DNA from 3 places in the Xenorhabdus entomophaga genome. Region 2 is predicted to be linked to each of the others. Evidence: predicted binding sites of a transcription regulator. Region 2 holds the regulator's gene; each other region holds the start of a gene.

Region 1 (11,051 bases), on a different contig from region 2:
GCATCGATTAAGATTGCCAGACTATAATATTCCAACGTTCGACCATCTTCTTTTTCTATTTGCTGTAAAGCGGCCAGTTGACGTTCATCATTAATCTTTTCAATAGATTGAGAGAATTCTTCAGACATTGGTTCAAATGCCTGATAAGCAGCGATCAATTGAGGATGTTTCGCTTTGCCTTTGGCAAAACCATCATCTTTGTGATCACCTTGATCATAATAGCGATTCAGGGCATTGATTTCTGCGACAAGTTTTACTGATGACTCAATATAATTAATAGCAATATCATCAATCGGCTTCAATGCGGGTGTCATCGCAGCAACTTTTTTAATTTTTCCCTGACAACGGGTTACGCTATCCTGGCTAACCGGATAGATGCCATAAACCACTTTTTCATTACCTGTAGGGCCTTTTTCTAAGTCTTTAACCCAATCACTATAGCGATCTATACTTTTATGGATATATTCATCCAGTGAGTTATAACACTCAATATATGCCTGCATTTTTTCTGAAATAACTTGTTCAGTACCCTGAGCAGATTCGCCTTTTAATTCCTTAGCTAATTGTTCAACTTTCCCTGCGATTGAATTATCTTGCGCAGTTTCAGATGATGATGCAGAGGCTACTGGCTGTGCTGATTCTTCTTTCTTGTTATCACACGCTGATAACGCTAGCGCAATGCAAAACGCTACAACCCCTTTTTTCCATTTTGTAGAGCTACCATTAAAATCCATTGCCATTCCTTACATAAGATTTTTTAAGGTGGACAAAATACCTTTTGAAAAGATAGATTTCAAGGCGCTGGCTTAACAACAAAGTAGTTTAACTAATGAATTAAAATTTCAATAAATGACTCATCAGGGAGATTAAGTTTTCTTAATTTCACTGTTTTTATGTAATAAAGGCAATAAATCGAGTTTTACTTCTAATTTATTAATCAGGAAAGAATAAAAAACCAGACAAATAATTAAATTAACTAATGCTTTTAACTAAAGCAAAAAAACGCCGCTCACAAAAAACTGTCAACTAACAACGGCGTTTTTATCTATTTTTTAAATAACCACTTAAATAAAACTGCAACTATTTAAATCAAACTGCACGGAAAGAAATTTCAGTCGGGATCGTTTCTCCCTGCCAATACATCTGTGCAGAAATACCGGCAGCAATTTCACGATAAATATCCGCAAATTCACTATCAGGCTGACTAATCACCGTCGGTTCACCACGGTCAAGATCTTCACGCAATGAAATATGCAGTGGAATTTTCCCCAGTAATTGACAATGATATTTTTCTGCGAGTTTTTCTGCTCCACCGGTACCGAAAATCGGCTCATGATGACCGCAGTTACTGCAAATATGGGTGCTCATATTTTCAATAATGCCTAAAACCGGCACATTGACCTTCTGAAACATAACAATGCCCTTCATGGCATCAATCAGGGCGATATCCTGTGGTGTTGTAATAACCAGCGCGCCAGTCACCGGAATATTCTGGGATAGCGTTAACTGAATATCACCTGTCCCCGGTGGCATATCAATCACCAGATAATCCAAATCTGGCCACAAAGTATCCTGTAGCATTTGCATCAAGGCCTTGCTCGCCATCGGGCCACGCCAGACCATTGCATTATCATCGGTAACAAGGTAGCCGATGGAGTTAGTCGCCATGCTATGTACCATAATCGGGGCCATATGCTGACCATCTGGGGAAGTCGGGCGCTCTTTAGCTGTACCAAGCATATTGGGGATAGAGGGGCCGTAGATATCCGCATCCAGAATACCGACTTTTGCTCCTTCCTGTGCCAGTGCCAGCGCCAAATTTACCGCCGTACTGGATTTCCCCACACCGCCCTTACCTGAACTGACCGCTACAATATTGCGCACACCATTTACGCCCTGCAAGTTATTGGCGCGGCGCAATGTGCTGATATCATGGGTTAATCGCCACTCAACGGCTTTCGCTCCCGTCGCGGCTTGCAGGGATTGAGTTGTTTCTGTTTTTAATACTTCAAAGGCGCGTTTCCAGACGAACGGCATGATTAATTCAATATGCAATACACCATCCAGCATAGTGCACTGATGCAACGCTTTCAGGGCGATCAAATCTCGCTCTAATGTCGGGTGTTTGAATGTTGCCAGTATCCTGGCAACGTGTTCTTTCAGCAGGTCAGGATTGGTCTGCTCGGGGGATTGTGAGTTCATCCCGGCTCCTTTTGATTTCTCTTTTTTCAACCTAAAACCGTTCGGACATCATAACAGAAGCTAACGGCTTCAGATAAGGCCATAAGTAAAAGTGACGAAGTTCTCCCGTTACCCTAGCAGCAATGCTCTCGATCAGGTAACATCAAAAACCCTTTTCATTTTACGGAAGTCAGATCCTAACTATGTCTCAAGTCGCGAACAAACTATTGGTGACCTGTGCGTTACCTTATGCTAACGGTCCAATTCATCTCGGTCATATTCTGGAACACATTCAGGCTGATATTTGGGTTCGTTATCATCGAATGCGCGGCAAAGAGGTTCACTTTGTCTGTGCTGATGATGCCCACGGTACACCAATCATGCTGAAAGCCCAGCAGAGTGGAGTTTCACCAGAAGATATGATTGCCAAGGTGAGCCTGGAGCATCAGCAGGATTTTGCCGGCTTTGCCATCAGCTACGATAACTATCATTCTACGCATAGTGAAGAGAACAAAGCCCTTGCATCTAAAATTTATCTGGAACTGAAAAAGAACGGCTACATCAAGAACCGGACAATTTCTCAGTTGTACGATCCAGAAAAAGGCATGTTCCTGCCAGACCGTTTCGTCAAAGGTGCCTGCCCAAAATGTAAGGCAGAAGATCAGTATGGCGATAACTGTGAAGTTTGTGGAACAACCTACTCTCCAACGGAGCTGATCAACCCTCGTTCCGTTGTTTCTGGAGCCACGCCAGAAATGCGTAACACAGAGCATTTCTTCTTCGATCTTCCTGCCTTCAGCGATATGCTGCAAAAATGGACTCGCTCTGGTACGTTGCAGGAGCAAGTCGCAAACAAAATGCAGGAATGGTTCGAAGCCGGGTTGCAACAATGGGATATCACCCGTGATGCACCTTATTTCGGTTTTGAAATTCCGGATCAACCGGGTAAATATTTCTACGTTTGGCTGGACGCGCCAATTGGCTACATGGGCTCATTCAAAAATCTGTGTGATAAGCGTGATGACCTGAATTTCGATGAGTTCTGGGAAAAAGATTCCAAAGCGGATCTCTACCATTTCATCGGTAAAGATATCGTTTATTTCCACAGCCTGTTCTGGCCGGCAATGCTGGAAGGTTGTAATTACCGCAAACCAACCAACCTGTTCGTTCACGGTTATATCACCGTAAACGGAACTAAGATGTCCAAATCCCGCGGAACTTTTATCAAGGCCGAAACTTATCTGAAACACCTTGATGCTGATTGCCTGCGTTATTATTACGCAGCGAAGCTCTCTTCCCGCATTGATGATATTGACCTGAATCTGGAAGATTTTGTTCAGCGTGTCAACAGCGATGTTGTTAACAAAGTGGTTAACCTTGCTTCACGTAATGCAGGCTTCATCAATAAGCGCTTTGGTGGCAAACTGGCAGGCCAGCTTGCTGATCCTGCGCTGTACCAAAAATTTGTTGATGCAGCACAAACTATTGCAGAAGACTTCACCAACCGCGAGTTCGGCAAGGCAATCCGTGAAATCATGGCATTGGCCGATATTGCTAACCGTTACGTTGATGAGCAGGCACCGTGGGTTGTGGCAAAACAAGAAGGCCGTGACGCCGATCTGCAAGCGATTTGCTCAATGGGCATTAACCTGTTCCGCGTACTGATGACTTACCTGAAGCCAGTGCTTCCGGGCCTAACTGTGCGTGCAGAAGCCTTCCTGAATACCGAGCTGACTTGGGACAGCATCCAACAACCTCTGTTAAGCCATGAAGTTTCCCCATTCAAGGCACTATTTAACCGCATTGAAATGGCTAAAATTGAAGCTATGGTTGCTGATTCAAAAGAGAGCATCGAACCCCAAAAAACCGTAACTGGCCCGTTGGCGGATGATCCTATTCAGGACACGATTGCATTTGATTATTTTGCTAAAGTTGATCTACGTATTGCATTGATCAAACAAGCTGATTTTGTTGAAGGTTCAGATAAGTTACTGAAACTGACCCTTGATCTCGGCGGCGAGACTCGTCAAGTATTCTCCGGCATTCGTTCAGCCTATCCTGATCCGAAGGCGTTGGAAAATCGCCTGACAGTGATGGTTGCCAACCTTGCACCACGCAAGATGCGCTTTGGTATTTCCGAAGGTATGGTGATGGCAGCAGGCCCTGGCGGAAAAGATATTTTCCTGCTAAGCCCGGATAGCGGCGCACAACCTGGCATGCAAGTTAAATAACTGACGCATGTTCTGAAAAAATATTGATTATTATCAAATGGATACTAAGGCGGACTCAAAAATGAGTCCGCTTTTTAATGTGACGTATGGCACATTTACGGTGTTAGTCGTATGATAAAACCCTCGCTATATTGAGGAATTATCTATTATGTCTTTCCAAAACGTGCTGATGATAGGCTGGCAATATCTGCGCGCATTCGTGTTGCTCTATTTGTGCCTGATCGCGGGAAATATCATTTCAGCACTGCTTCCCTTCTCTCTTCCCGGCAGTATTATTGGTTTACTTCTCCTGTTTTGTTTACTTGCATTCCAAATTATTCCCCCCCATTGGGTAAAACCAAGCTGTAGTCTGTTGATGAAAAACATGACATTGCTCTTTTTACCTATCGGAGTGGGCGTCATGGATTATTACTCACAACTCAGTCAGCAAATATTCCCCATTATCCTTTCCTGTATTGTCAGTACAATCATTGTCATGATTGTTGTTGCCTACAGTTCCCACTATGTCCACCGCGAGCGCATCATTATTGGTGCTAAACAGCAAGAACAGGAAGAACAGGAAGAGAAAGAAAAATGTTAAGTCATATTTGGTGGTCACTACCGTTAACTTTGCTCGTATTTTATTTTGCCAAAAAGCTATCAATCCGGCTCAAACTGCCTATATTTAATCCCTTGTTGATATCAATGGCCGTTATCATTCCCTTGCTACTCATGACAAATACACCTTACACACATTATTTTGCGGGTAGCCGGATATTGAATGATTTGCTACAACCTGCCGTTGTCGCGCTGGCCTTTCCGCTTTATGAACAACTCCATCAAATCCGTGCCCAGTGGAAATCGATTATTACCATCTGTTTTATTGGCAGTATTGTGGCAATGATAACAGGTACTGCCATTGCATTATGGGCAGGTGCTACACCTGAAATCGCCGCTTCCGTTCTACCCAAATCTGTCACCACGCCAATTGCTATGGCCGTCGCTGATTCTATTGGCGGTATTCCCGCTATCAGTGCAGCTTGTGTTATCGCGGTAGGTATTTTAGGTGCAGTCTTTGGGCATAACCTGTTTAATTTTCTGAAAATAAAGACACAGGCCTCACGGGGGCTGGCGATGGGAACAGCATCCCATGCAGTAGGGACTGCCCGCTGTGCTGAAATGGATCATGTCGAGGGAGCATATAGTTCGCTGGCTTTAATGACGTGCGGCATTATTACTTCACTTCTTGCACCTTTTTTATTTCCGATCTTATTGCATCTGTTCGGTTAATTATCCTGCCAACAGCTATTGTTAAAAAAGTTGACAAGGCGTAACCAAAAAGTGAAAAAATTAATTAAAACAGCAAAAATTTGATGTAAGTTGCTAAAATAATGCTTTTATTACACAAATTTCATTAAATATATGGCTATTATCACATTACAAACCTGAACAGACATCCTAGAATGACCTCCAATTAATTTGGAGATCATTCTATGCAAGCTCGTTTTCATGCTATTTGGTCAGAAATCACGCCTAAACTGCAAGAAGCGCTATTACCTTACATTGGCAATGACGACTTTTCTGCCATGCTAACCGCAAAACAGGTTGAATCCGTTAAACAAATCAGTGGATTTGATGATCATGCGCTGGCATTAGCCTTATTGCCACTTGCTGCGGCCTGTGCCATTACACCTATTTCCCATTTCTATGTCGGTGCAATTGCACGGGGAGAAAGTGGTAATCTTTATTTCGGTGCCAATATGGAATTTGCTGGTGTCCCTTTACAGCAAACTGTCCATGCTGAGCAATCAGCAATTACACACGCTTGGTTACGTGGCGAAAAAAAACTGGCTTCCATCACTATCAACTATTCACCTTGTGGTCACTGCCGCCAGTTTATGAATGAGCTGAATAGTGGAACACAATTAGAAGTTTACCTGCCCAATCGCCCCCGATTGACTCTGGCAGATTACCTGCCGGAAGCCTTTGGCCCAGGTGATTTAACAGACTCGCCATTGTTGCTGGATACCGTTAACCACGGGCATCAATTAAATACCAGCGACGAGTTAGTACAGGCAGCACTGGACGCAGCAAACCACAGTCACGCACCTTATAGCCAATCCCACTCAGGGATCGCACTACAGGATGAGCAAGGGCGGATTTATACCGGCCGTTATGCAGAAAACGCCGCATTCAACCCGAGTTTACCGCCATTGCAGGCAGCCCTGATACTCATGAATATGTCAGGCGGAAATTGTCAATCCATCAAACGGGCGGTACTCGTGGAAGGTGAAAATAGCCCTTTATCACAGTGGAATGCAACACAATCGACATTAACCGCACTTGGCTGTACAAAAGTGGAACGGCATACCTTTTAAAATGAACTATACCCAATGGGTATAAGAGTAACTTCACAAAATGGCAGTTTTACTCCTCTATATCGCTCAAGAGAAGTAAAATAAAGAAATTAAATAACATTTTTTTAGCCAATTCTGTATGTTATCTCTCATTTTTGCTCACGATAAATATATTTAAGTAACATTTGCTGTACTTATTTTTTTTATCTTCTTAGGATCTACAGCCGATTTTGTTATTGATTAGTCCAAAGAGTAAGCATCATGGAACTGGAACACGAAAGTAAACGTCCTCTTTATATTCCCTACGCAGGCCCCATCTTATTGGAATTTCCTCTGCTGAATAAAGGCAGTGCCTTTACTGAAGAAGAGCGCAGCAATTTCAATTTGCATGGTTTACTGCCCCAGGCAGTTGAAACAATAGAAGAACAGGCCGAGCGCGCCTACCGTCAATATCGCGATTTCAAAAATGACGCCGATAAGCACATTTATTTAAGGAATATTCAGGACACCAACGAAACGCTGTTCTATCGCCTCCTTGATGCTCATCTCAGTGAAATGATGCCTATCATCTATACACCAACCGTGGGTGAAGCATGTGAGCATTTTTCTGACATTTACCGCCGTGCACGTGGTCTGTTTATTTCCTACCCAAACAAAGCTTACATTGATGACATGCTGCAAAATGCCACCAAGCAGAATGTGAAAGTTATCGTGGTCACTGATGGTGAACGTATTCTTGGTCTGGGCGATCAGGGTATCGGGGGAATGGGGATTCCTATCGGTAAATTGTCGCTGTATACCTCCTGTGGTGGGATCAGCCCGGCTTATACCTTACCGGTTGTGCTGGATGTGGGCACAAATAACCCACAACGTCTGAATGACCCGCTATACATGGGCTGGCGTCATCCGCGCATTACTGGCAAAGAGTATGACGAATTTGTGGATGAATTTATTCAGGCGGTGAAACGCCGCTGGCCAAATGTCCTGCTGCAATTTGAAGATTTTGCTCAGAACAACGCGATGCCACTATTAACCCGCTATCGTGATGAGCTTTGCTGCTTCAACGATGATATTCAAGGTACCGCAGCCGTTGCCCTTGGTAGCCTGATTGCAGCCAGCCATGCCGCGGGACGTCAGCTAAAAGATCAGACCGTGACATTCCTTGGTGCGGGTTCCGCAGGTTGCGGGATTGCAGAGCAGATCATTTCCCAGATGAAATCTGAAGGATTAAGTGATGAGCAGGCCCGTGCTCGTGTGTTCATGGTTGACCGTTTTGGCCTCTTAACCGATAAGCTGCCAAATCTTCTGGATTTCCAGAGTGCGCTGGTACAAAAAAGCCCAGCTCTGCAATCATGGGATGTCAGCAGTGATTCCCTTTCGCTGATGGATGTCGTTCGCAATGCAAAACCCACTGTCTTGATTGGTGTTTCCGGTCAGTCTGGTTTGTTCACAGAGGAAATCATCCGTGAAATGCACAAACATTGTGAACGTCCAATCGTGATGCCGCTGTCTAACCCAACCTCTCGTGTAGAAGCGCGTCCTGAAGACATCATCAACTGGACAGAGGGCAAAGCGCTGGTGGCAACAGGCAGCCCATTTGCTCCGGTAAAATATGAAGGTCAGGAATTCCCGATCGCACAGTGCAATAACTCCTATATTTTCCCTGGTATCGGATTAGGTGTTATCGCTTCCGGCGCTAAACGTGTTACGGATGATATGTTGATGGTAGCCAGCCGTGCATTGGCAGAGTGCTCACCACTGGCACAAACAGGCTCTGGCCCATTACTGCCGCCCATTGATGACATCCAGGATGTTTCTCGCAAGATAGCCAAAGAAGTGGCGAAAAAAGCCCAAATTCAAGGTGTAGCAATTGTCACATCCGAAAATGCACTGGATGAGGCAATTGACCGCAATTTTTGGAAACCAGAATATCGCATCTATAAACGCACCTCATTCTGATAATAATCTTAATAAGCCTGCCAATCATGTTGGCGGGCTTATTCAGTGATTACACCGTCGTTTTAGTTTTTTAATTAATTTTAATATCACCCACTGAAAACTTGCTTCGGTATTTTAAGTAAAGTAGCCTTTAGGCATTGGTCCATAAGTACATATAAGGCAAACGAAAATCATGTGGAAACGCTTGATTACCGGTCTGGTTTTCATTATTGCTGTCATAATGCTGACAGCGATTATGCTTGACCGTTGGATTAGCTGGAAAACCGCTCCTTACATTTTTGATGACCTCAGGCAGCTTCCTGAGCGACAAGTCGGCATGGTACTCGGCACATCTAAATATTATAACACCGGTCAATATAACCAATATTACTTTTACCGTATTCAAGGAGCGGTTAACGCTTACAACAGCGGTAAAGTTAAGTATTTGTTATTGAGCGGAGATAATGCTCAGCACAATTATAATGAACCAATTACCATGCGGAAGGATTTGCTCAAGGCGGGGCTCCCAGCCAGCAGCATTGTGATGGACTTTGCCGGTTTCAGAACATTGGATTCGATTGTCAGAACCCGCAAGGTATTTGATACTGACGACTTTACCATCATCACTCAGCGTTTCCATTGTGAACGTGCTTTGTTTATCGCCATGCATCTGGGTATAGAAGCACAGTGCTATGCGGTGCCTTCCCCTAAGAATATGATGACCATTCGTCTCAGGGAAATATTTGCACGCCTTGGCGCATTGACAGATTTGTATATTCTGAAACGTGAACCACGCTTTTTAGGTCCATTGATGCCAATCCCCGCACCACATATCGTCCCAACCGGGGTTCAGGGTTATCCGGCTGTATCACCAGAAGAGCTACAGGAACTAGAAAAAAACCTCGTAGCAAATAAAAAAGATAAATGAATTAAATATAAAAGAGCCTATCCAATAGGCTCTTAATCTTTAAACAACTTAGAAAATGACTTGCCTAGACTTTACCAGACAATTTTGTTGTTAAACTGCGCCAGAGCTTTTCCATCGGCCCTTGTGAATAACGATTTAACCACCAGCAAGCAAACCCGATATTTAATGCCCAGATAAATGGAACAAATGCCATCAATTCCAAACGAGTAAACCGGCCAAATAATTCAAAGCGATAAAAAAAAGTGGTGCAAATCAAGGTTTGCAACAAATAGCTGCTCAGTGCCATTCTCCCGACCTGACGGAGCCAAAACGCAATTTTCCAGCGTGATATGGTAGACCAGAATCCATAAATCAACGAGATATAAGCCAGTGCCAGCAAGGGTGTTGCCAGTTCAGTAATAGTGTAGCGGACTGTCCACGACGCAAAATAACTGTAAGGGTATAAATACTGAATTGACAAGGCAATACATTGAAGCACCATTCCCACAAAAATTAAGCACAATGCCAATCGCCGGTAATGTTTGCGGCTGAACTCTCCTTTTAACCAACCGTTACGCAGTAGCATTGCGCCAAAAAGCATGACTCCAATTATTTGCCAGCCGTATTGCACAACGACCACAATCATGATGCCACTGATTTGACGGATTCGATGCTCTATAGCCAGTAGCCCGCCATGAGTTTTCCAGTAACTCTCATGAAAGAGGTCTTCCGGTGTTGGCTGCCAGAATGAATTATTATCTCCTACGGGAAATAACCCCAGAAGATAAAACATCATCACGCCGAACAAATACAAAGTCGCCGCTGTGCCAAACAACTTTTGACGCTTATTGATAAAATGCCATGCCAGCAGGCCAACAATGCCATACGACAACAAGATATCGCCATCCCATAGCAAAATACCGTGCAGTAAACCAATAACAGCCAAAATCAGCAACCTGGGAATATTCCAATCACGCCCTCGCTGTTGAAGCAATTCAAGCGATGCCCCAAACAACAGCGTCAAGATGAACAGAAATTTTCCCTGAGTAAAGGTATTCAACATCAGCCATGTCACGACATCAGAGGATGAAACTGAATCGTTATAAAACAGATTCATATAGGCCGCATATGGCAATGCAAAACCGGAGATATTCAGCAGTAATATCCCCAAAATGGCAAAACCACGCAGACTATCAATTACCTCAACTCGCTGGTGCATTACTCCATTAGAACTATGCTCCATGATATTAAAAGTTCATCATGATAATTGCAGATGACGCACGGCACGCAGGAATTCCTGCCGTGTATTCTGGCTGGTTTTAAATAACCCTCCCAGAGAAGTCGTCGTCGTTGTACTGGTTGCATCGCGAATGCCGCGTGCTTTAACGCAATAGTGGACAGCATCAATAGAAACGGCGACATTATTCGTGCCAAGCAGGGCTTGTAGTGCAATCAGGA
Region 2 (11,051 bases):
CCAAACGGGGCCATAACTCCAACTTATTGACAGTGACGAATGTTCAGGTTATGTCTCTCTATGCGTTGTCTATAACGCTTGCCGCTCACATGAAGTTCCCCTGCCAGCTCAACAACTTTAAAAGCAAACCGAACATACAAGTTGCTACTCGGTGCCCTATTTTTTATGCAGATGATCTTTCTATGAGTGATTTTTATGAAATCACTGTTGGTTTTATAAACCAGAAATAGCCGGATCACACCGTGAGAAGGCTTGTGACAACAATTTAGGTTAGGTTTGGTATTAGATCTAGATCTCACAATTATGTAATTAAAATACATAAATGATGGCGTTATAACCTGATTTGATTAAATAATAGAAGCTGAATCGAGGCATTTTATGAAAATTAATTACAAAAAAGTCTTTTTTTGATTAGAGGAATAGGGTAAAGTTGTCGGCGTAGGGTACAGAGGTAAGATGTTCTATCTTTCAGACCTTTTACTTCACGTAATCGGATTTAGCTGAATATTAGCTGCCCCAGTCATCTCTTTTGACTGGGGCGTTTTTTTATGTCCGATTTATACAGGCGAGAATGTAGTGAATGCAGCGGAAGTTATTCCGCTTCAATGGCAGGTTGATTGAACCAAAGATCAAGTTTTTGCTCGAGTTTATCGATACCGAACTTTTTCAGAGCAGAGAAGTATTCGACCTGAACATCGCCATCCAGAGAAGTCAATTCCTGACGGACTTTCGCCAGTTGGCTCTTACGGGCACCGGATGCCAGTTTATCGGCCTTAGTCAGCAATACCATGACAGGAACCTGCATCACGACAGCCCATTCGATCATCTGCATATCCAGATCTTTCAGCGGGTGACGGATATCCATCAACACTACCAGCCCTAACAGGCATTCACGTTTCTGGAGATATTCTCCCAAGGCTTTCTGCCACTTGCGCTTCATTTCTTCCGGCACTTCAGCGTAACCATAGCCCGGCAAATCCACCAGACGGACACCGTCTTCCACTTCGAATAAGTTGATCAACTGAGTACGGCCGGGGGTTTTACTCGTGCGCGCAAGGCTTTTCTGGCGGGTCAGTGCATTCAGGGCACTGGATTTACCCGCATTTGACCTACCGGCAAACGCGACCTCAATGCCCACATCTTGAGGCAGGTGGCGAATGTCAGGTGCACTCGTGACAAAGTGGGTCATGTGATAGTTGTAGCTTTTGATGGTCAAAATGGTCATCTCCCTGAGGAATACACGAAAATAGCGCGGTGATTATACCGAGAGCTGCCGCTTGTGGACAGGTGTAACTTTATTTTGACATTTATACCGCTATTATTCTGATAATGAACGGCGCAGATAATCAGCAAAAAGCGAGTGTAAATCGCTCTGTGCTGCAACATGCAAAACAAGCTGAATGGCTGGAACGCTGGGCACGCCATGTTGGGTTGATAATACATACAGGCCATCGGTTAATGCCCTGCGTGGCAATAGCCCAACCCCTAATCCGTGTTCTACTGCGTTCCTTATGTTTTCAAATGAGGAACTGACATATGCAAAGAAATACGGTTTATTTATATGCTCCAGTGTCTTTATAGCATATTTGCGAATAACGCAGCCCTCGGGAAAAATAACCAGAGGAATTTCCTGAAGCTCGTTGAAATACACAGCTTTTGAAGCAACCCAGTGCAAGGAATCAATAAGCAGAATGCTTTTATTATTGGCGTTGGTTGGCTGCCCTGCTATTTCTTTCGTAATGGCCATATCTAGTTGCCGTTTTTCCAATAAAGCAGAAAGGACAGGTGATGATCCTGTGGTGATCGCTATTTTTAATTCGGGATGTTCAGCTAAACACCAAGAAATCACTTTGTGTAGGTTTGTAATGCTGAAATCGTCAGGTACACCGAGTGCAATTTTGCCCCTCAACTGGAATTTTTTCACCGCTTGTAGTGCTTGGGTCATACGAGAAAGAATATCCTTTGCCGCAGGTAAAAGCTGCTTTCCCTCATCTGTTAATCCAATAACATAGCCCTGACGCCGATCGATTAAACGACAGCCAATATCTTCTTCAAGCCGTTTAATGCTGAGGCTAAGTGTAGATTGTGTACGCCCCAATTCTTCGCCGGCTTTAGCAAAACCGCCATGTGCAGCAACAAACACAAAGGCACGCAGTTGTTCAAGCGTTATACCGCGCCCATCAAAACGATCAGTACGAATATCCAGCCTCATAGAGTCGCCCTTGTTATCATCATTGATAAATTCAATGATAAGAAAGAAATTATTTATTTAACAATACTGCATGATTGTCGCAACATGACCAAAAAAGTTAGCCAACATTTATTTTAGATAGCTGGACAAAATCTAATACACCAGGGAATTTCCGAAACGTTATATAAAAATTCATGTGGAATCACCTCAAATGTTTATGATAGTCGCACCAATATTTCTGGTTATATTTATCGGATATTGTTTTGGGCGCTTGCGTCCTGATAGCGGGCTTTCTGATAAATTAATCAATGATTATGTGCTTTACATCGCACTCCCTGCTTTATTGTTCCTTGCCATTGCCCGTGCAGATATTAGTGAGCTGCAACAGTGGGGATTTATAGCAGCAAGTCTTGCTGGTATTGGTGCTGCGTATGTTTTAGGAGTGCTGGTAGCAAAAATCATGGGGATTAGTTTGCCGCAATCGTCGATCTTAAGCATGGGAGCGTGTTACGGCACAACAGGATATATGGGCGTTCCAATCCTGATTTCTGTCTATGGTGAATCCGCTGCACTTCCTGCTGCCATCGCCACGATTCTGCATAATATCCCTGCTATTATGGCTGTCATCATTACTTACGATATTTTTTCTGCACGCCAATCGGGCAGCAAAATATCTATTAGCCAAAGTCTCGTTGGTGCATTAAAGACAACATTGAGCAACCCTCTGACCCTTTCAGTTATTGCGGGATTGGTCTTCGTTTGCTTTGGTATTCCTGTTCCAAAATTCTTGCAATCATTTGCGGAGTTTTTAGGTAATGCCGCAGGCCCAACGGCATTATTTGCTTTAGGGTTGGGGTTATCCCGGCTTAAAGTCAAAGAGCATATCAACAGCGGTGCGTTAAAATTAGCTGTGCCGATGTTGTGCCTTAAACTAGGCATACAGCCACTGATTACATTTATCTGCGCTTACTATCTATTTGGTATGCAACAGGCAGGTAATATCTGGCTGATTGCCGCGATTGTCATGGCTGCACAGCCTATCGGGGCGGGAGTTTATGTTTTTGCCAATAAATATGGTTTCAAACAGGAAGTTATTTCCCTCTCCATTATCATTTCTCTACTTATTGCATTAGTGACAATACCTACCATTTTGCAATTGTTTCCTGCCTAAACTTGGATGGGAATTTCAGTTCCCATTACCGCCACTTATTAAGTGAATCAATGTGATTATGGTGTCCTTCAGCCCGGAAAACGCCCCAATATAGCGGTTATTCTTAAATTAACTCTTGCGCAAATATGCGAATATAAGAGCCGTATAGATAGATTTTCCCTCTATTTCCCTAAAATACTCGTAAATGTAGGTAAATCTTTGGAACTTAGTTCTATTGGGAATTACACTTAATAAGTTTTGTTGTTATTAATCTTATTGTTGACCTCAAAAATAAAGGAACCATCAATGTTTAAACGTATTTTTGTGTCGCTTATCACTGCATGTGCTATCAGTGCAGTGGCTGTTCCAGCATTGGCTGCCGAAACTCACGTGAAGCTGGTAACATCAGCCGGAGAAATCGAAATTGAGTTGGACAGCAACAAAGCGCCAATTTCCACCAAGAATTTTGTTGAGTATGTCAATGAGGGATTTTATAACAACACTATTTTTCATCGTGTTATCCCCGGCTTTATGGTTCAGGGGGGCGGCTTTACAAAAGATATGAAGCAAAAAACCACCAGAGCGCCAATTAAGAATGAAGCAGATAATGGTTTGCGTAATCTGCGTGGCACTATCGCCATGGCACGTACCGCAGATAAAGACAGTGCGACCAGCCAGTTTTTCATTAACGTGACTGATAATGCTTTCCTTGACCACGGTCAGCGTGATTTTGGTTATGCCGTTTTTGGTAAGGTCGTAAAAGGTATGGATGTCGTGGATAAAATTTCTCAGGTCAAAACAGAAAATGTTGGGCCTTACCAAAACGTACCTGTGAAACCTATTGTGATTTTGTCAGCTAAGGTTGAGTCTTAATCGTTTTAGCAAGAGGTAATCGGTATTCGGGTAATCATTATTGATTGTTTGAATACCGTTCGTATTCTCTCCCATCTCCTTTCTCCACCGTTGTTCACTATAGCGGTATAAGTAACATAGTGGTATAAGTGACGCAGTTGGTTAGGGATTTTCTGTGCCACTATTTTAAAAATCCTTCTGTGGTATGATGATTCCCCCGTTGCCGTTGATACTGCTTTACCTGATTTTACCGTAATACAGAATACATAATGCCCCAATGGGGTAGGGCAACTTATAAGACTATAAAATCAGTAGGATATACTCCTATGTTATTAATAATAGATAATTACGATTCTTTTACATTCAATTTATATCAATATTTTTGTGAATTAGGGACAGAGGTGTTAGTTAAGCGTAATGATGAGTTACAGCTTGAAGATATTGAAAGATTAGCACCTACACATTTAGTGATTTCTCCCGGGCCTTGTACGCCAAATGAAGCAGGGATTTCTCTGGAAGCGATTTCACATTTTGCCGGGAAACTGCCTATTTTGGGCGTGTGTCTGGGGCATCAGGCGATAGGCCAGGCTTTTGGTGCCAGCGTTGTCAAAGCCCGTGAAGTGATGCACGGAAAAACTTGCCTGCTCCATCATTGCCAGCAAGGGGTATTTAAGGGATTGGATCATCCACTGACCGTTACACGTTATCACTCGCTGGTGATTGCTGCTGAAACGCTTCCTGCGTCATTTGAAGTGACGGCATGGAGTCAGCGCAATGGCGATGTGGATGAAATTATGGGAATACGTCATCGTACTTTGCCATTGGAAGGGGTGCAATTTCACCCGGAAAGTATTCTTAGTGAGCAGGGACATGAGTTGTTGAATAATTTTCTTAAGTATTAGCCGGATATTATCGGTAATCCCTCACTCGTTTTTTTATTTGCCTCTATTTGATTTTTTATTCATATTTAGTGACTATTATTTCACTTCGGTGTGGCAAATAGAAAAATAAGGTGAGGGAAATGCTAGAAAACACAGCAAATAGCCGGAATACTTATGATCAGGTTATGTTGCCAATTTATGCGCCAGCGGATTTTATTCCTGTCAAAGGGCAAGGTAGCAGGGTCTGGGATCAGCAGGGCAAAGAATATATCGATTTTGCCGGTGGTATCGCTGTTTTGGCTCTGGGGCACTGCCATCCGGCCTTGGTAGCGGCTCTGAAACAGCAAGGTGAAAAATTGTGGCATGTCAGCAATATTTTCACCAATGAACCCGCCTTAACTTTAGCGAAAAAGTTGATTGATGCAACGTTTGCACAGAGAGTATTTTTCGCTAACTCCGGAGCGGAAGCTAACGAAGCGGCATTTAAACTGGCCCGTCGTTACGCGATTACCCGCCATCATCCCCATAAAACCAAAATTATTGCTTTTCATCATGCGTTTCATGGACGCACATTTTTCACTGTTTCGGTGGGAGGACAGCCGAAATATGCCGAAGGGTTCGGGCCTAAACCAGCGGATATTGTACACGTTCCTTTTAATGATCTGGATGCTGTCAGAGCGGTAATCGATGATGACACCTGTGCCGTTGTTCTGGAGCCGATTCAGGGAGAAGGTGGTGTTATGCCTGCAACGGCAGAGTTTCTTTATGGGGTGCGGAAGTTATGTGATAAGCATCAGGCGCTACTGATTTTTGATGAAGTCCAGAGTGGAATGGGGCGTACAGGCAAGTTGTATGCTTATCAGCATTATGGTGTTCAACCGGATATTCTGACGACGGCAAAAGCATTGGGAGGAGGCTTTCCGATTAGTGCGATGCTAACGACAGATACGATTGCGACAGCGATGGAAACAGGCGCGCATGGAACAACTTATGGAGGCAATCCGTTGGCTTGTTCTATCGGTTGTGCCGCTTTGGATATCATCAACACACCAGAAGTATTGGCGGGAGTGGAAAAACGCCACGATATGATCATTCATGCACTGGAAAAGATGAACCAAAAATACGGCATCTTTCATGAATTCCGTGGAAAAGGGTTGCTTATTGGCGCTGTATTGAAAGTGGAGTATCAAGGCAAGGCCGGAGAGATATTGCAGCAAGTGGCGGAACACGGATTGATGCTATTGAGTGCGGGAGACAGTATCTTACGCTTTACGCCATCATTAATTATCGCTGAGGATGAGATAACAGAAGGCATGGCGCGGTTGGATATGGCGATATCGCGATGGTTAAATCAATAAATGGTTGAATCAATAAAATAACGGCCGGGAGAAGCAACAAAAAAAGCCAGTGCGGATGTAATAAATTGCACTGGCTGAATTTCAGGTTTATCGGGAACTAACGTGTTCCGTAAACAACAATAGTTTTACCATGTGCAGAGATCAGGCTTTGATCTTCCAGCATTTTAAGAATGCGACCGACTGTTTCACGGGAGCAACCCACAATTTGCCCAATTTCCTGACGGGTAATTTTGATTTGCATACCATCAGGGTGAGTCATGGCATCAGGTTGTTTAGCCAGATTGAGCAGCGTCTGGGCGATACGGCCTGTAACGTCCAAAAAGGCCAGGTTGCCTACTTTTTCGGAAGTTGTTTGTAGACGACTTGCCATCTGAGCAGATAAACGCATCAGAATGTCAGGATTAACCTGAATTAACTGGCGAAATTTCTTGTAGGAAATTTCAGCCACTTCACAGGCGCTTTTGGCTCGCACCCATGCAGTACGTTCTTGCCCCTCTTCAAATAATCCAAGTTCACCAATGAAATCCCCCTGATTTAAATAAGAGAGGATCATTTCTTTACCTTCTTCATCTTTTATTAGAACAGCAACCGAACCTTTAACAATGTAGTAAAGCGTTTCTGCTTTCTCACCTTGATGAATAAGCGTGCTCTTGGATGGATATTTGTGAATATGGCAGTGTGACAAAAACCATTCAAGAGTAGGGTCTGTTTGTGGCTTGCCGAGAACCATTCGCTTTATCCTCTGTTGTTATTTCTGCCTTTATGATGTGAGAAACAGATGGTTTCTCTTCAGGCTAGCTTTATAAAGTCAATAGCTTAACATATTAACTTGCTGAAAAACTGACAAGCAGGAATTTTATATGGATTATAAGAATGCCAAAGTGATGGCATATTGATCTCACCCCATATAACTTGCCAATCTCGCTTGTAACCTTGTTTGTAACACAGGAAAACGTTTCTGTCTTCCCCTGTATCGCTTCAGCATATTAAACCGGTTGCCAGATTACCAGAAATCTGTTTAGAGAGGTTATTTTATTGACAGTATATTTATTAATTCTGAACAGCGTTTCCGTAGTGATGAGCTTTATGCAGCTTCACTGTTCTGGCTAAAACTGATTTTTATCAGCCACTTTATTATTGCAAGAACGACTTATTTATTTAAATAAAACAGACAACATTATTTTTTGTTGTCTGCTTTATTTAAAATAAAATGCAGTTTAGGTCATGAAATTTTTTGGCCTTCCAGTAATTGCTTAACGATCGGCGCCATAATTAACTCCATCGCCAGTCCCATTTTTCCACCCGGAACAACAATGGTATTTATACTGGAAATAAATGAACCCTGAAGCATCGCCAGTAAATATGGAAAATCAATTTGGGTTAGGTCACGGAATCGAATCACGATAAAACTTTCGTCCAGTGACGGAATAGCCTTGGCGGAGAAGGGGTTAGATGTATCAACCGTAGGAACGCGCTGGAAATTTATGTGGGTGCGTGAAAACTGGGGGGTGATATAGCGGATATAGTCATCCATTGAGCGGACAACGGAATCCATAACGGCTTCTCTGGAATGCCCGCGTTCGCTGGTGTCACGGATGAGTTTCTGTATCCATTCAAGGTTAACGATAGGCACAACACCAATCAGCAGGTCAACATGGCTGGCGACATTGTGTTGTGGCGTGACAACACCGCCATGCAGACCTTCATAAAACAGAATATCTGTATTTGATGGCAGGGGTTCCCACGGTGTGAAAGTGCCCGGTACCTGGTTATAGGGTACGGCTTCATCGTAGGTATGGAGGTATTTTCGACAGCGACCGCTGCCGGTTTCCCCATAATCAGAAAATGCTTTTTCCAGCATGCTGAAATCATTGGCTTCTGGCCCAAAGTAACTGATATGCCTGCCCTGTTCTCTCGCTTTGCGGATCTCAGCATCCATTTCAGGACGAGTGTAACGATGGAAACTATCCCCTTCAATGGTTGCGGCAGTCGCGCCAATTTGCTGGAAAATCTTGCGGAAAGCCACACTGGTGGTCGTTGTTCCTGCTCCACTGGAGCCAGTAATGGCAATGACAGGATGTTTGGCAGACATGAACAGATTCCTTATCAATAAAAATTGAGTTATCTTTATTTTAATCAGTCAGTTAGAGTGAATAAAACAAGTCAGGCTTTATGGGCGGAACATCTCTTTGGGCATGATATTGACGGTTTCATGTAACTCAGACCATACCAGCAGAACCTCACCTCGTTCAAGTTGGCGTTTAACATCCTGTACTTTTTGTTCAAGTGTTTTTTCTTGTTCGCCGTAATCTGTGCCTTCCCGCAAGACAAAACTTTCTATCAGGCTAAGTAGTGTTTCAGTTTCCAGTTGTTGCCACGGAATTATCATTGTGGTTGTTCCTGATGTGGTAATTCATAATGAATTGATTTCATGATTAGTCATCTTGTGTGTGGAATAACATACTGTTATTTTTCTTGAAAGGAAATGTTGACCATTTGGGTGAGGGGAATCTACCCATGACTGTAAGCCTGATCTTATCTCTTAGTACGTTTATGTTTATTTCTGCGGTGACGCCGGGTCCAAACAATATGTTGTTGACATCATCGGGTGCCAATTTTGGTATTCGTCGCTCCATTCCGCTTTGCTTGGGTATTGTTTTGGGGATGCAGACAATTTTGTTGCTGTCTGCTTTTGGTGTCGCGGCGTTGTTATTGATTTACCCTGCCATACATACCGGCCTCAAAGTGCTTGGTAGCCTGTATTTACTCTGGCTGGCATGGAAAACAGCGACTTCGCATTATAAGCGCTTGGATACCTCAATGCCGTCAATGCCACCTATCAAAATTTATCAGGGGTGGTTGTTACAGTTCCTGAATCCCAAAACATGGCTGATGGGATTGGGAGCGGTCAGTAGCTACAGTCTGGCAGGAGAGCAATATGGCTCTTCCATTTTAACCATTGGCATAGTGATGTTATTTTCCAGCATTATCGCAGGTGCGGTCTGGCTTATGCTCGGTTCACTGATTGGCCGATTGCTGCGAAGCCGTCACTCGTGGTTTATGTTCAATATTGCAATGGGTATTCTGACCGCCGCTTGTGTACCCTTAATATGGTTAAATTAAGGCGGGTCTGACCGAATCAGTCCAGATCGATATTTTTGCTCCCGAAGAATATCGTCAGCATAAAGCCAGCGATATAAGCGACAATCAGCCCTGCACCATATATTGCCATCCCGGTAAATATACCGCTGTTGGATGTCATTAAGGGCAGGGCGACTAGCCCGGAAGGGCCGAAAACACTATTTAACCCGACAGGCCAGCCCCACCAGGCAATCAGGCCGATAAAAAATCCTCCTGCCGCACCACCGAGGCAAGCGGTCACAAAAGGCTTTACGCGGGGGAGGGTGACACCATAGATCAAGGGTTCACCAATCCCCAGAAAGCCCGGAATGATGGCACCTTTAATTTGAGTGCGAAGCAATGAGCCTTTTTTGGCTTTCACATATAACGCCAGAGCAGAACCTACCTGACCAGCTCCTGCCATTGCCAGAATGGGAAACAGAGAGTTGAATCCTTGTGCATCCATCAAGGCAAAATAGACAGGAACGAAGCCCTGATGCACGCCAAACATGACCGCGATTAAGAACAATCCCGCCAAAACAGCCGTACCGAATGGGTTGCCATTCAAATTCATAAACAGCCATGACATCGCAGTAAACAAGTAACTGCCGACAGGCATAATAATGATAAAGGCAACGGCTCCCATGATAAGCAGGGTGATAGCAGACGTCAGGATCATATCCAGATCAGAGGGCATGATTCTGCGGATCTGTTTTTCTACCCAAGCGCCGAGAATACAGGCGATCAGAACGCCAATGATATTGCCCCGGGGATCGATGGAAAAACCAAAGAAGTTGTTGATACCAGAATAGAAACCGCTGGTGGCTTCGGCGTTATAGCCCAGTACAAACAGGGATGCGATGATGGCACCGTTAACGCCTGATCCGCCAAAGGCTTTTTGTGCATTGTAGCCAATCAGGATGCTCAGAAAACTGAACATGCCTTTGCTGAAGATTTTCATATAGCCGACTATTTCCACCAATATGGCGTCGGGATTTTCGGCTCCTTTGATAAAAACCTGCTCCAGCAAGGTAGCAAAACCTAATAACAGACCGACGGCGATAAACCCGGGGATTAAGGGAGTAAAGATGGTGGCGAATTTAGCCAGAAATTTATGGACTGAGCTGGTTTGCTTTTCTTTAAGGTGCTTCTTGTTGGAAAAGGCAATTTCTTTTAGTGTGTCAGAATGTGGCTCTGAATGGCTGAGATGATGTGATTCACTTAATAAAGTATTCATCATGTCCGCCGCTGTCTGGGCCTTACCGGGGCCAAGGACAATCTGGAGTTGTTCATCACTTTCTATGACGCCCAATACCCCGGTGATTTTTTTTAATCTGGCCTTATCGACAAGTGAATCATCGCGCAGAGTCAACCTCAGGCGGGTCATGCAATTACCGCAGTGAGCAACGTTACCAGCCCCGCCAATGGTGTGAAGTATTTCGACCAGCATATCCTGATTAATTTTAGTCATTTAGAACCCCTTAAGAGAGGTAATGATT
Region 3 (11,051 bases), on a different contig from region 2:
GAACAGATTGATCTGATGTTTCTGGTCGAAGATCGAACGGAAGTCGCCAATAGTGAAGAGCGTGAGCTATGCCGCCGGTTGCGTAATGATTACTCGGCTTTTGTATGGGACGGCTTGCGTGATCACCATAAACTGGCGTTATCGGACTCATTGTGGGCAAAGGTCAGTACAGATAAGATGAACTGTCTGGCGCGAAATTGTCAGTTTTATCATCGTTGTCCCTTCTTTCTTGCCCGCCGGGAGATTGATAATGCGGATGTTGTCGTTGCCAATCACTCTTTGGTTATGGCTGCGCTGGAAAGTGAATCCGTTTTACCGGAAGCAAAAAATCTGCTGTTGATATTGGATGAAGGGCATCATATCCCTGATGTTGCAAGGGATTCGCTGGAAGTTGAAGGGGAAATTACGTTATTCCAGCTTAATGGGCAGTTAGATTCCTTTATCCGTCATGTAGAACAGTATCTGATTCAATTCCGGCCAACCAAACCGCCTGCGTTGGCAAATGTCACACGATTGCAGTCTCACTGTGAAGCAATCGGTGAACATTTTAAGGAGTTGGCAATGATAACACAGGCTTTATTGCCTGAACGTGGTGAAGCGGAAGAATATTTATTCGAACTGGGAAGATTACCGGATAGTTTGCTGTTGTGTTGTCAGCAGTTATTTAAGCTCACCGATGGGTTACGTGGTTTAGCAGAAGCGATTTTAAATGACCTGAACGATCAAACGGCTAAACAGGATATTGTCCGGCTGCATCGGGCCATCCTGCAAACCAGCCGGACATTGGGCTATTTTGAGAATATGGCAAAATTGTGGCGTTTGGCCTCGCAGGAAGAGTCTTCCCACGCACCGATATCAAAATGGTTAACACGCCGCTATGAGAAAAACCAATCACACCTCTATTTTCACTGTGCAGGCATTCGGGTCAGCGAACAGCTCACTCAGCTACTATGGCGTAACATTCCCCATGTTGTGGTGACATCGGCGACATTGCGTTCGCTGAATAGTTTTTCTCGTATTCAGGAACTGACTGGCTTACATGAAAACTATGATGATCGTTTTGTCACTCTGTCATCGCCTTTTGAGCATGTACGGCAGGGGCGTTTGATTATTCCCCAAATGACACAGGAACCGACGATTCAAAATGAGAGGCAGCATCTTGAGGAAATGGCGCGTTATTTCCGTTCGCAGGTGATAGACGGGAAACATCGGGGAATGTTGGTACTTTTTAGCAGTCAGCGCGCAATGGAAGGTTTCCTCACTTTTGTGACAGACTTGCGGTTGATGTTATTGGTACAGGGTGATCAGCCCCGTTATCGGTTGGTAGAAACGCATTGCAAGCGTATTGATGAAGGGCAAGCAAGCGTTCTGATTGGATTGCAGTCATTTGCAGAAGGGCTGGATTTAAAAGGTGATTATCTTTCTCAGGTACATATTCATAAAATCGCCTTCCCGCCTGTGACCAATCCGGTCATTATCACCGAAAGTGAATGGCTGAAATCATTGAAACGCTACCCATTTGAAGTACAAAGCCTGCCAAATGCTTCCTTCAATTTGATTCAGCAAGTGGGAAGGTTAATTCGTAGCCATGAGTGTTATGGTGATGTGGTAATTTATGACAATCGTTTATTGACTAAGCGCTATGGGCCACGTTTGTTGAACTCTTTGCCTGTATTTCCTATCGAGCGGCCTGATGTACCCTCGGAACAGGCGTTGGCGCTAATGAAAAAGGATAAATAATGTAAAACTCAACATTATTTATCCTTTAACCAAAAACAGGTTTGTAACTGTTATTTATCCTACTTTTTTCAGGAAGCAGGTTTTCAGTACTAACCCTTTGATTTTGTCAGCATTACACTCAATCTCATCTTCGCGATGAGTCAGGCGGATGTTTTTGACCAATGTTCCACGTTTCAAGGTCTTGGAAGTACCTTTTACTTTTAAGTCCTTGATGACCTGAACTGAATCACCGTCATTCAGCAATGCACCGTTGGAGTCTTTGACTTCGATATCCATTGTATGGCGTCCTCATGTTTATTTTTGAAACAGACCGGGATTATAGAGAGAAAAACGATTTTTTTAAAGGTTAGTGTAATTTTTTAGAATATAACTGCTATTTTTAACTGTTTTTCTTATCAATTGTATGCAAAGATGTAAAAAAGGCCACAGGAGTGGCCTTAATGTTTTGAAAAATAATATTTTTATTTTATTGCTCAATGTTTGCTTCGATAAACCATAAAAATTTGTCGAGATCACGGGAGGCCGCAGTAAACATATCTGCTGTGTTTTCATCTTCCGCATCAACAATCGCCTGACGAATATCATTGGCAACAATGGCATAACGATCTGCCAGTGCCTTAAGATGATCTTGTACATCATGAATGTTTGTTGGATAACTTTTCAGCGTTGTACGTTTATTCACTTCCTGAACGGTTCCTAATGCTGTGCCACCCAATTGAACCGCGCGTTCTGCAAATATATCCAGATGCTCAATAATGGCACTGCGGAAACTGTCCAGCATTTCATGAATAGCAATGAAATTCCGGCCACGCATATTCCAGTGGGCCTGTTTAGTCAGCATGGATAGATCGATAAATTGGATCACCATATGATTCAAGGCGATAATCGATCTCTGTTTAACATCTTCATCAACATTATTGCGGGTATAAAGAAGGCCAGAAGTTTGGGTTTTGATTAATTTTGCTGTACTCATAATAGTTCTCCCTTAATTCCGATTAATGAATTGCCTCATTAGATTTGATAATTATAGCTGACAAATTTTCGTGAGCCATATCGCTTATTCCTATTGTATTAATAGGTATTGGTATTAATGGGTATAATGTTGATGGGTATGATATTGATAGATATTTTATGAAAATAAAAAACCGGAGGATATTGGGTTTCCTCCGGTCTGAATAAATAATGCCAGTATTTTGGTAAAAATAACTATTCTATTTTTTCTATTTTAGTGTTTCGTTTAATGGTAGATGTGGAGCCGATAGAAGCACAAATAATGCAGAAAAGAGCAACCCATTGAGTCATTGTCAAATGCTCATTAAGGAAAATAATACCTGATAATGCGCCTAATGCTGGCTCAAGGCTCATTAATGTCCCAAATGTTTTGGCTGGCAGGCGAGTAAGGGCAATCATCTCCAGCGTGTAGGGGAATGCGGTAGATAAAATGGCGATCCCCAATGCAATCGGCAGCAGTGAAACATCAAACAGTAATTCAGGGCCAGTCTGTATTAACCCGACCGGGAAGAAGATAAAGGCAGCAATCAGTGAGCCAATAGAAACGGTAGCTGCGCCATAGCCAGCTCCTGCACGTTGCCCGAAGATAATATAAAGTGCCCAGAAGACACCGGCTCCTAAAGCATACAAAATCCCGATAGGATCAAGTGTACTGACACTATCCCCGATTGGCAGGAGAAAGCCTAATCCGGCGATGACCAAAGCAATCCAGAGAAAATCCAGTGGGCGTCGGGAAGAAAACATGGCAACGGCCAGAGGCCCTGTGAACTCAAGTGCAACGGCAATGCCGAGAGGGATGCGGGACAAGGCCATATAAAACAGATAATTCATCGCCCCGAGTGAAATACCGTAGGCAAAAAGAGGAATCAGAGAATCCCGCTGAAATTTCAGACGCCACGGTTTAAAAATCAGAAAGAGAATCATTGTTCCCAACGCAAGTCTCAAAGCTGTGACACCAGGTGCACCGATGACATGGAATACTGTTTTAGCCAGTGAGGCTCCGGCCTGAATTGATGTCATCGACAGTAGCAATAAAATAATGGGCAACAGTGGAAAAGAAGCTGCCCGATGTTTAGAAAGAGACATTTAAAAAAAACCTCAGTTACAACGTATTAATTAGGGGAATGTCATCTTCGCAGTGAAACAGATATAACTCAACAGTATTATCAGTTGTACGCTTGTGAGTCTATCGTATAATCAGAAATTAAAAAAATAATGGAGTTTAGTTATGAAAGAGAATGTGATTAAAAATGCACCAGAAAAAAAGGTTCTGTAAAAAGTATTGCGGTTTATTGTGGCTCAAGCCTTGGTATATCTGAGGTTTATAAAGAAAGCGCGATATCTTTTGCAACAGAGCTGGTAAAACGTGACATTACTTTAGTCTATGGTGGAGCAAGCGTAGGGATTATGGGAACGGTTGCGGATACGGTCCTGAAAGCAGGTGGTAAAGTGATTGGTGTTATCCCGACCTTGCTGGAAGAGCGTGAAATTTCCCATAAGAATTTATCTGAACTCCATGTTGTGGAAACTATGCACCAGCGCAAAAGCAAAATGATCGAACTGGCAGAGGGGTTTGTTGCTTTGCCCGGCGGCTTTGGCACACTGGAAGAATTCAGTGAAGTTTTTACCTGGAGCATGATTGGGTTGAATAACAAACCGTGTGGTATCCTCAATATTAACCAATTCTATGATCCTCTGATTTCTATGATCGACAGAATGGCAGATGAGCAGTTCTTGCAGGAAAAATATCGTCATATGGCAATTGTTGAACAGGACCCTTCTTTATTACTCGACCGTTTTAATGATTATGTTGTTCCTTCTGTTAAAACTTATTTCAAATAATCTCAACTTAAGGAGAAATATAGTGATAATAAGAACAGCTTTGATAAAGGATATTGAGGCGATTTTATCTCTCTATTATGTCTTGTTTAGCGAAATGGCAGCGTTACAGCCAGATAGGATGAAAGCGACTGAACAAGACAGAGATTTTATTGTTTCCAATGTGAATAATAGCAAATTTCACTTACTTGTTGCGGAAGATGGAGATCGCAGCATAAAGGGATTTGCCATTGCACAAGAACAAAAGACACCGTCTTTTAACTGCCTGGTTCCCAGAACTTATGGCCATGTTTTTGATCTGGTAGTAAGTCAGGATGCCAGAAATCTCGGTGTTGGCCGGAAGTTATTGGTTGGGATGCAGAAATGGGCAAAAGAAAATGGTTATTCACATCTGGAACTGAGTGTATTATCTCAAAATGTGGATGCAATACGCTTTTATGAAAGGGAAGGGTATCAGGAAGTGAATAGAACTATGGCGATTACTCTGTGATCCTCACATCCGGCTCGATTACACTCCAAGTTTTATGTGCAGTCCATGCTCAATCTGTTTGCAACAATAAGTCTCTATTTGAACCATCAGAGTTACACTCTGATGGTTCATGTCTATTTGTCTCTATAAGTTGTTTTCTGGTTAGTTAATCTGTTTAGCAATTGTGGTAGCCATCGGTAAGAATGAAAAATATGATCAGGATGAATTAGCCAGCTAAAGTTAGCCATAATGAGTTCATTTCTTAGTATTATTGTTGAAAGCCATTCGATACTCTCTTAATACCTCGTCGATAATCCAACTGGTGCGGGCGGAAGATTCTCCATTGGATGGGCAAATACCCTTACCCTGTATCTCAGCAATAATTGTCTGGATTAATGGCATTTGAATATGTTTTGGATTTTCAAAATGGTACTGATGATGTTGGTTATTTTCATCATAATATGAAATGGGGGAGTCACCGAATGTTGCAAAAACTATCCTGCCTTTGTCTCCGATAATTTCGACTTTATCCTCACGGGAACTGGCGACAAAATTCCAAATTCCAACGCCCTGAATCTGGTTTTCGAACAGAAATGACATGGAAACGCAATCCTCGGCGGGATAGGCTTTTGCCTGTGAGTTGGCATGCCCTTTAACTGAGATAATTTTACCGAGCAGAAAATCCAATATATCAAGTGTGTGGCAAGCCAAATCAACAAATAAGCCGCCACCGGATATTTCTGGCTTTACAAACCATGGCAAATTATCAGGATCTTGATAGATAGAAGCCATTTCCCTGAATAGCATGCAATTTACAATTCGCGGTGAACCAATTGCCCCGGAATCAAGTAACTCTTTTATTTTGATAAACCTGGGTAAAGCCCTACGATAATAAGCGACGAACAGCGGGACTTTTTGTAATCGGCAGATGGCAATCATTTCGTTGCATTCTTCAAATGTCAGTGCCATCGGTTTTTCAACATAAACCGTTTTTCCCGCTTGTGCTGCCAGAATTGTATATTCTTTATGGGTAGAAGGTGGGGTCGCAATGTATATGGCATCAATTTCAGGATCATTAACCAGAGATTCGGCATCTGAATACCATTTTCTGATATTGTGCCGCTTGGCAAAATCTTTGGCTAAATCAGCATGGCGGCGCATTACCGCCACTAATTCAGAGTCTTCTAGTTTGTAAAAAGCAGGGCCGCTTTTTACTTCAGTGACATCACCACAACCAATAATTCCCCATCTTACTTTTTGCATTGTATTTTTCCGGCGCATCAAATTGTTGAGTTGTAAAATTCAGGGAAAGTTTATAATAGAACTGCTTTGGGGTCTGTATTTCCCTGTTCTATAGATTAGTTCTGTTTATGTAAAAAATAATTAGTATTCAGTATGTTATTTGATGTTTTTCTCTAATTTTGAAACTGAGCAACGCATTCTGGCGATACTTTTTTCTGCTTGTGGCATAATACGCGGCTATCAATTTTATAAACTCCCTTTTTATTCACTTTAAGAGCAAAAGTTGTGTTAAGTACAAACAACATCACCATGCAGTTTGGCAGTAAGCCACTGTTTGAAAATATTTCTGTCAAATTCGGCAACGGCAACCGTTATGGTCTGATTGGTGCGAATGGGGCAGGTAAATCTACGTTCATGAAAATCCTGGGCGGAGATTTAACCCCAACTTCCGGTAACGTCGGCCTTGATCCAAATGAGCGTCTGGGTAAATTGCGTCAGGATCAGTTTGCATTCGAAGAATATACCGTGTTGGATACGGTCATCATGGGGCACTCGGAGCTGTGGGAAGTTAAGCAGGAACGTGACCGCATTTATGCCATGGCCGAAATGAGCGAAGAAGATGGCTATCGTGTGGCTGATCTGGAAGTCGCCTATGGTGAGATGGACGGTTACAGTGCCGAAGCACGTGCTGGTGAACTGTTACTGGGCGTGGGTATTCCTGTGGAACAGCATTATGGCTTAATGAGTGCAGTCGCTCCGGGCTGGAAATTGCGTGTATTGTTGGCTCAGGCGCTGTTTTCTAATCCTGATGTCTTGCTGCTTGATGAGCCAACCAACAACCTGGATATCGATACTATCCGCTGGTTGGAGCAAGTGCTTAATGAGCGTGATAGCACGATGATCATCATTTCCCATGACCGTCATTTCCTGAATACCGTATGTACTCATATGGCTGATTTGGATTATGGTGACTTGCGTCTGTTCCCAGGCAACTATGATGAGTATATGGTGGCGGCAACACAGGCCCGCGAGCGCCTCATGGCAGATAATGCGAAGAAGAAAGCACAAATTGCCGAACTACAGGCTTTTGTTAGCCGTTTCAGTGCCAACGCCTCTAAATCTAAACAAGCAACTTCCCGTGCTCGTCAGATTGATAAGATCCAGTTAGATGAAGTAAAAGCTTCCAGCCGTCAGAATCCTTATATCCGTTTTGATCAGGATAAAAAATTGTTCCGTAATGCGCTGGAACTGGAAGGTCTGACCAAAGGGTATGATAACGGGCCGCTGTTCAAGAACCTGAATCTGCTGGTGGAAGTTGGCGAGAAGATGGCGGTGATCGGTGAAAACGGCATTGGTAAAACCACATTCCTGAAAACGCTGATCGGAGAGGAAGCGCCAAATAGCGGTACGATTAAATGGTCTGAAAACAGTGCCATTGGCTATTACGCACAGGATCACGCCAGTGATTTTAACTGCGACCTGACTGTCTTTGAATGGATGAGTCAATGGAAGCGCGAAGGTGATGATGAGCAGGCAGTGCGCAGTATTCTTGGTCGTTTATTGTTCGGTCAGGATGATATCAAGAAGAAAGTGGGTGTGCTTTCCGGTGGTGAACAAGGCCGGATGCTGTTTGGTAAGTTGATGATGCACAAACCAAATATTTTGGTGATGGACGAACCAACCAACCACTTGGATATGGAATCGATCGAATCTTTGAACCTTGCGCTGGAGCTCTATCAGGGAACGTTGATTTTCGTCTCCCATGACCGTGCTTTTGTTAGCTCATTAGCCAGCCGTATTCTGGAGATTAAATCCGATAAGGTGGTTGATTTTAAAGGTACTTATGATGAGTATCTGAGAAGCCAGGGTATTGCTGAGTAATTCTGCTTAACGTTTATAGCCCCGTTTATTTTACGGGGCTATGATCAGGGTTACTGACAAACTTCACATTTAGGGTCTTTAGGCAGTTTGATCGCACGAAATTCCATTGCCATTGCATCGAACAGTAATATTTTTCCATGACAGGTTTTTCCATACTGAGTCAATAGCTTAATGGCCTCCATGGCCTGTAAGGAACCAATAGTTCCCACCAATGGCGCCATGACGCCTGCTTCAACACAAGTCAGATTGTTTTCACCAAATAGCCGGCTCAGGCAACGGTAACAAGGTTCTTCCGGTTGGTAAGTAAAGACGGAAAGCTGGCCTTCCATGCGAATGGCTGCACCAGAAACCAAGGATGTTTTACGTTCGTAGCACAAACGATTGAGTTGTTCACGGATGGCAACGTTATCTGTGCAATCAAGCACAATTTCGTGTCGGCTTATCAATTCATCCAATGCAGGATCATCTAATAATCCTTCAATGGGATGAATAGTAACGTGCGGATTAATCTCCCGTAGTGTCAGGGCCGCTGAATGGACTTTTGGCATACCAATGCGCTCATCGCGATGGAGAATTTGCCTTTGCAGATTGGAAAGGGAAACCGTATCAAAATCCAGCAGGGTGATAGTTCCAACACCAGCCGCAGTAAGATATTGGGAAGCCGCGCAACCGAGGCCCCCCACACCAACTATCAGCACTTTGGCAGATTTTAATTTTTCCTGCCCGTCGAAATCGAAACCCCGCAAGACAATTTGTCGGTTATAGCGCAGGGTTTCTTCATCGGTAAGTTCGATAGTCATTGTTTTATTATCTTATTGGTTTTTCAGCAAATGATTAAAAAATTCGATGTGCACTGTTTCGCCAACTGCAACATGCCCGCGTTCCCGTTCCAGAACGATAAAACAGTTTCCGGAGCTATAGGAACTAAAGATATGGGAACCTTGATGGCCTGTGGTTTTTACCTCGAATTCTCCGTTTTCATTGATGGCAGCGATACCACGTTGGAAATCCAATCTTCCGGCGGATTTTTTCAATGGCGTTGTCGCCTTGGCTGTGAGGCGCATTGGTGGTTGCCATGTGGTAAAGCCGGATAAACGGGCAATCAGTGGCTGCACTAATTGGTAGAAGGTCAACACAGCAGAAACGGGATTGCCGGGTAAGCCACAAAACCACGCATTCTCCAACTTGCCAAACGCAAAAGGTTTACCGGGTTTAATCGCGAGCTTCCAGAAACTGATTTTGCCCACTTCATCTAAAATCTGTTTAGTATAATCCGCTTCACCCACAGAAACGCCACCGCTGCTGATGACTAAATCGGCTTGTTTATCTGCATTGATAAACGTTTGGCGCAATGTGGCAGGATCATCGCAGATCACGCCCAGATCGATAACTTCACAATCCAGTTTTTCTAACATCAGGTGAACAGCAAATCGATTGGTATCGTAAATCTGACCAGCCTGTAACGGTTCGCCGATGGCTTGCAGTTCGTCACCCGTAGAGAAAATAGCAACTTTCAGCTTACGGACAACATCAATTTTAGCTATGCCCAGCGAAGCAATCAGCGGTAATTGCGCCGTGGAAAGTTTAATTCCTTTTGGTAACACCACCGCATTTTGAGTGATGTCTTCTCCAACAGTACGAATATTTTGCCCTTGTGTTACCGGAGAAATGAACCGGATCCCTGTTTCAGTAACCTCGGCCTGTTCCTGCATCACCACGGCATCAGCGCCAGAAGGAATAGGGGCGCCAGTCATGATGCGAATAGAACTGCCGGTCGGCCATTTTCCCTGAAACGGCACACCAGCCAGTGCTTTTCCTGCGACGGGCAAGGTTTGGTGATCGTTCAGATCGGCAACGCGAATGGCATAACCATCCATTGCTGAGTTATCAAAAGGGGGAACGTTGATGGGGGAAACGATATCAGTGGCAGTGATACGGCCCGCAGATTCAGTCAGGTTAATGGTTTCTGTGCTAGTTAGAGGGACAGCCTGCGCCAGTAATTTTTCCAGTGCCTGCTCAAGTGAAATTAAGTCTGAGGTATGACAGTGATCCATGAGAAGCTCCCTATATGCCGCAAATACAAATATTACAGTTTGCGGACCATCATTTATTTTGAAGCGTTTATTTTTGCAATTGAACGCATTATGACAAAGATTGCCTTGCTGGGGAATGAGGGGGAAGCAGTTGTTAATAAAAGATGTATATTATATTCATGATTTGTTATAACTGTTTTATTCCCACTAATCCAATTGATTTCATTATTATTTAATCACTATGAGCAATCAAACCATCACACCTCGTGGACGTCATTATCAGGCTTTTCAGATTGCATTAAGCGGCTTTCTTGCTTTGGTTGTTGCAATGGGAATAGGGCGTTTCACTTTTACCCCACAAGTTCCGTTGATGATTGCTGAATCCCAGCTAACATTGACGGGAGCAGGCATTGTTGCGGCATTCAATTATCTTGGTTATCTGGCTGGTTCTTATGATGCAATGCGGGCTCAGCGTTTTGTTGAATATCGTTTATGGAGTGGATTATGGGGAGCAGTGATCATTACGCTGCTTTCGGCATTGCTGGATGGTCCTGTTTTGCACAGCATTGCTCGTTTCTTTATTGGCTGGGCCAGTGGCTGGACGTTGGTATTGGTTGCGGCATGGGCGAATGATGAGTTGGCAAAACTGAATCGCCCGGGATTAAGTGCGGCTGTTTTCTCTGGGCCGGGAATGGGGATCTTTATCAGCGGTGTGTTGGCGATGGGGATTCAATCCTGGCAAATGAGCGCCGCCAGTGCGTGGATGTTATATGGCATTCTGGCTTTGCTACTCAGTATTTATATCAGCCGTCATTTGCCCCGCAGTGGTGAACTGC

The links. Region 2 encodes CRP, which controls carbon source genes, mostly activating them, when cyclic AMP is high. Its sites were predicted from a motif close to ATGTGANNNNNNTCACAT; they were not measured.
Region 1: cdd (cytidine deaminase) is a predicted target of CRP. The motif match lies at 5,812-5,829, and genes of this name have one in related genera.
Region 3: AAC854_RS01405 (ABC-F family ATPase) is a predicted target of CRP. The motif match lies at 6,460-6,477, and genes of this name have one in related genera.

The regions. Positions count from the first base shown of each region.
Region 1 is NZ_JBBMXH010000004.1:25,222-36,272, reverse strand. It holds gene AAC854_RS01470 (YiiG family protein) at 1-734, opposite strand, end outside; gene apbC (iron-sulfur cluster carrier protein ApbC) at 1,090-2,202, opposite strand; gene metG (methionine--tRNA ligase) at 2,385-4,412, shown strand; gene AAC854_RS01455 (CidA/LrgA family protein) at 4,561-4,992, shown strand; gene AAC854_RS01450 (CidB/LrgB family autolysis modulator) at 4,986-5,681, shown strand; gene cdd (cytidine deaminase) at 5,885-6,769, shown strand; gene AAC854_RS01440 (NAD-dependent malic enzyme) at 7,010-8,707, shown strand; gene sanA (outer membrane permeability protein SanA) at 8,880-9,614, shown strand; gene yeiB (DUF418 domain-containing protein YeiB) at 9,679-10,836, opposite strand; gene folE (GTP cyclohydrolase I FolE) at 10,852-11,051, opposite strand, start outside.
Region 2 is NZ_JBBMXH010000109.1:1,290-12,340, forward strand. It holds gene AAC854_RS24370 (IS1 family transposase) at 24-320, opposite strand; gene spfP (small protein SpfP) at 457-504, shown strand; gene yihA (ribosome biogenesis GTP-binding protein YihA/YsxC) at 593-1,216, opposite strand; gene AAC854_RS18440 (LysR family transcriptional regulator) at 1,319-2,212, opposite strand; gene AAC854_RS18445 (AEC family transporter) at 2,403-3,362, shown strand; gene ppiA (peptidylprolyl isomerase A) at 3,648-4,214, shown strand; gene AAC854_RS18455 (aminodeoxychorismate synthase component II) at 4,520-5,095, shown strand; gene AAC854_RS18460 (aspartate aminotransferase family protein) at 5,215-6,432, shown strand; gene crp (cAMP-activated global transcriptional regulator CRP) at 6,530-7,162, opposite strand; gene AAC854_RS18470 (phosphoribulokinase) at 7,655-8,524, opposite strand; gene AAC854_RS18475 (YheU family protein) at 8,603-8,821, opposite strand; gene AAC854_RS18480 (LysE family translocator) at 8,950-9,555, shown strand; gene murP (PTS N-acetylmuramic acid transporter subunit IIBC) at 9,572-11,023, opposite strand; gene murQ (N-acetylmuramic acid 6-phosphate etherase) at 11,050-11,051, opposite strand, start outside.
Region 3 is NZ_JBBMXH010000004.1:12,964-24,014, forward strand. It holds gene dinG (ATP-dependent DNA helicase DinG) at 1-1,740, shown strand, start outside; gene AAC854_RS01375 (alkylphosphonate utilization protein) at 1,795-2,016, opposite strand; gene dps (DNA starvation/stationary phase protection protein Dps) at 2,207-2,713, opposite strand; gene rhtA (threonine/homoserine exporter RhtA) at 2,947-3,837, opposite strand; gene AAC854_RS01390 (LOG family protein) at 4,033-4,593, shown strand; gene AAC854_RS01395 (GNAT family N-acetyltransferase) at 4,616-5,080, shown strand; gene AAC854_RS01400 (Gfo/Idh/MocA family protein) at 5,315-6,322, opposite strand; gene AAC854_RS01405 (ABC-F family ATPase) at 6,587-8,182, shown strand; gene moeB (molybdopterin-synthase adenylyltransferase MoeB) at 8,233-8,982, opposite strand; gene moeA (molybdopterin molybdotransferase MoeA) at 8,995-10,236, opposite strand; gene AAC854_RS01420 (YbfB/YjiJ family MFS transporter) at 10,457-11,051, shown strand, end outside.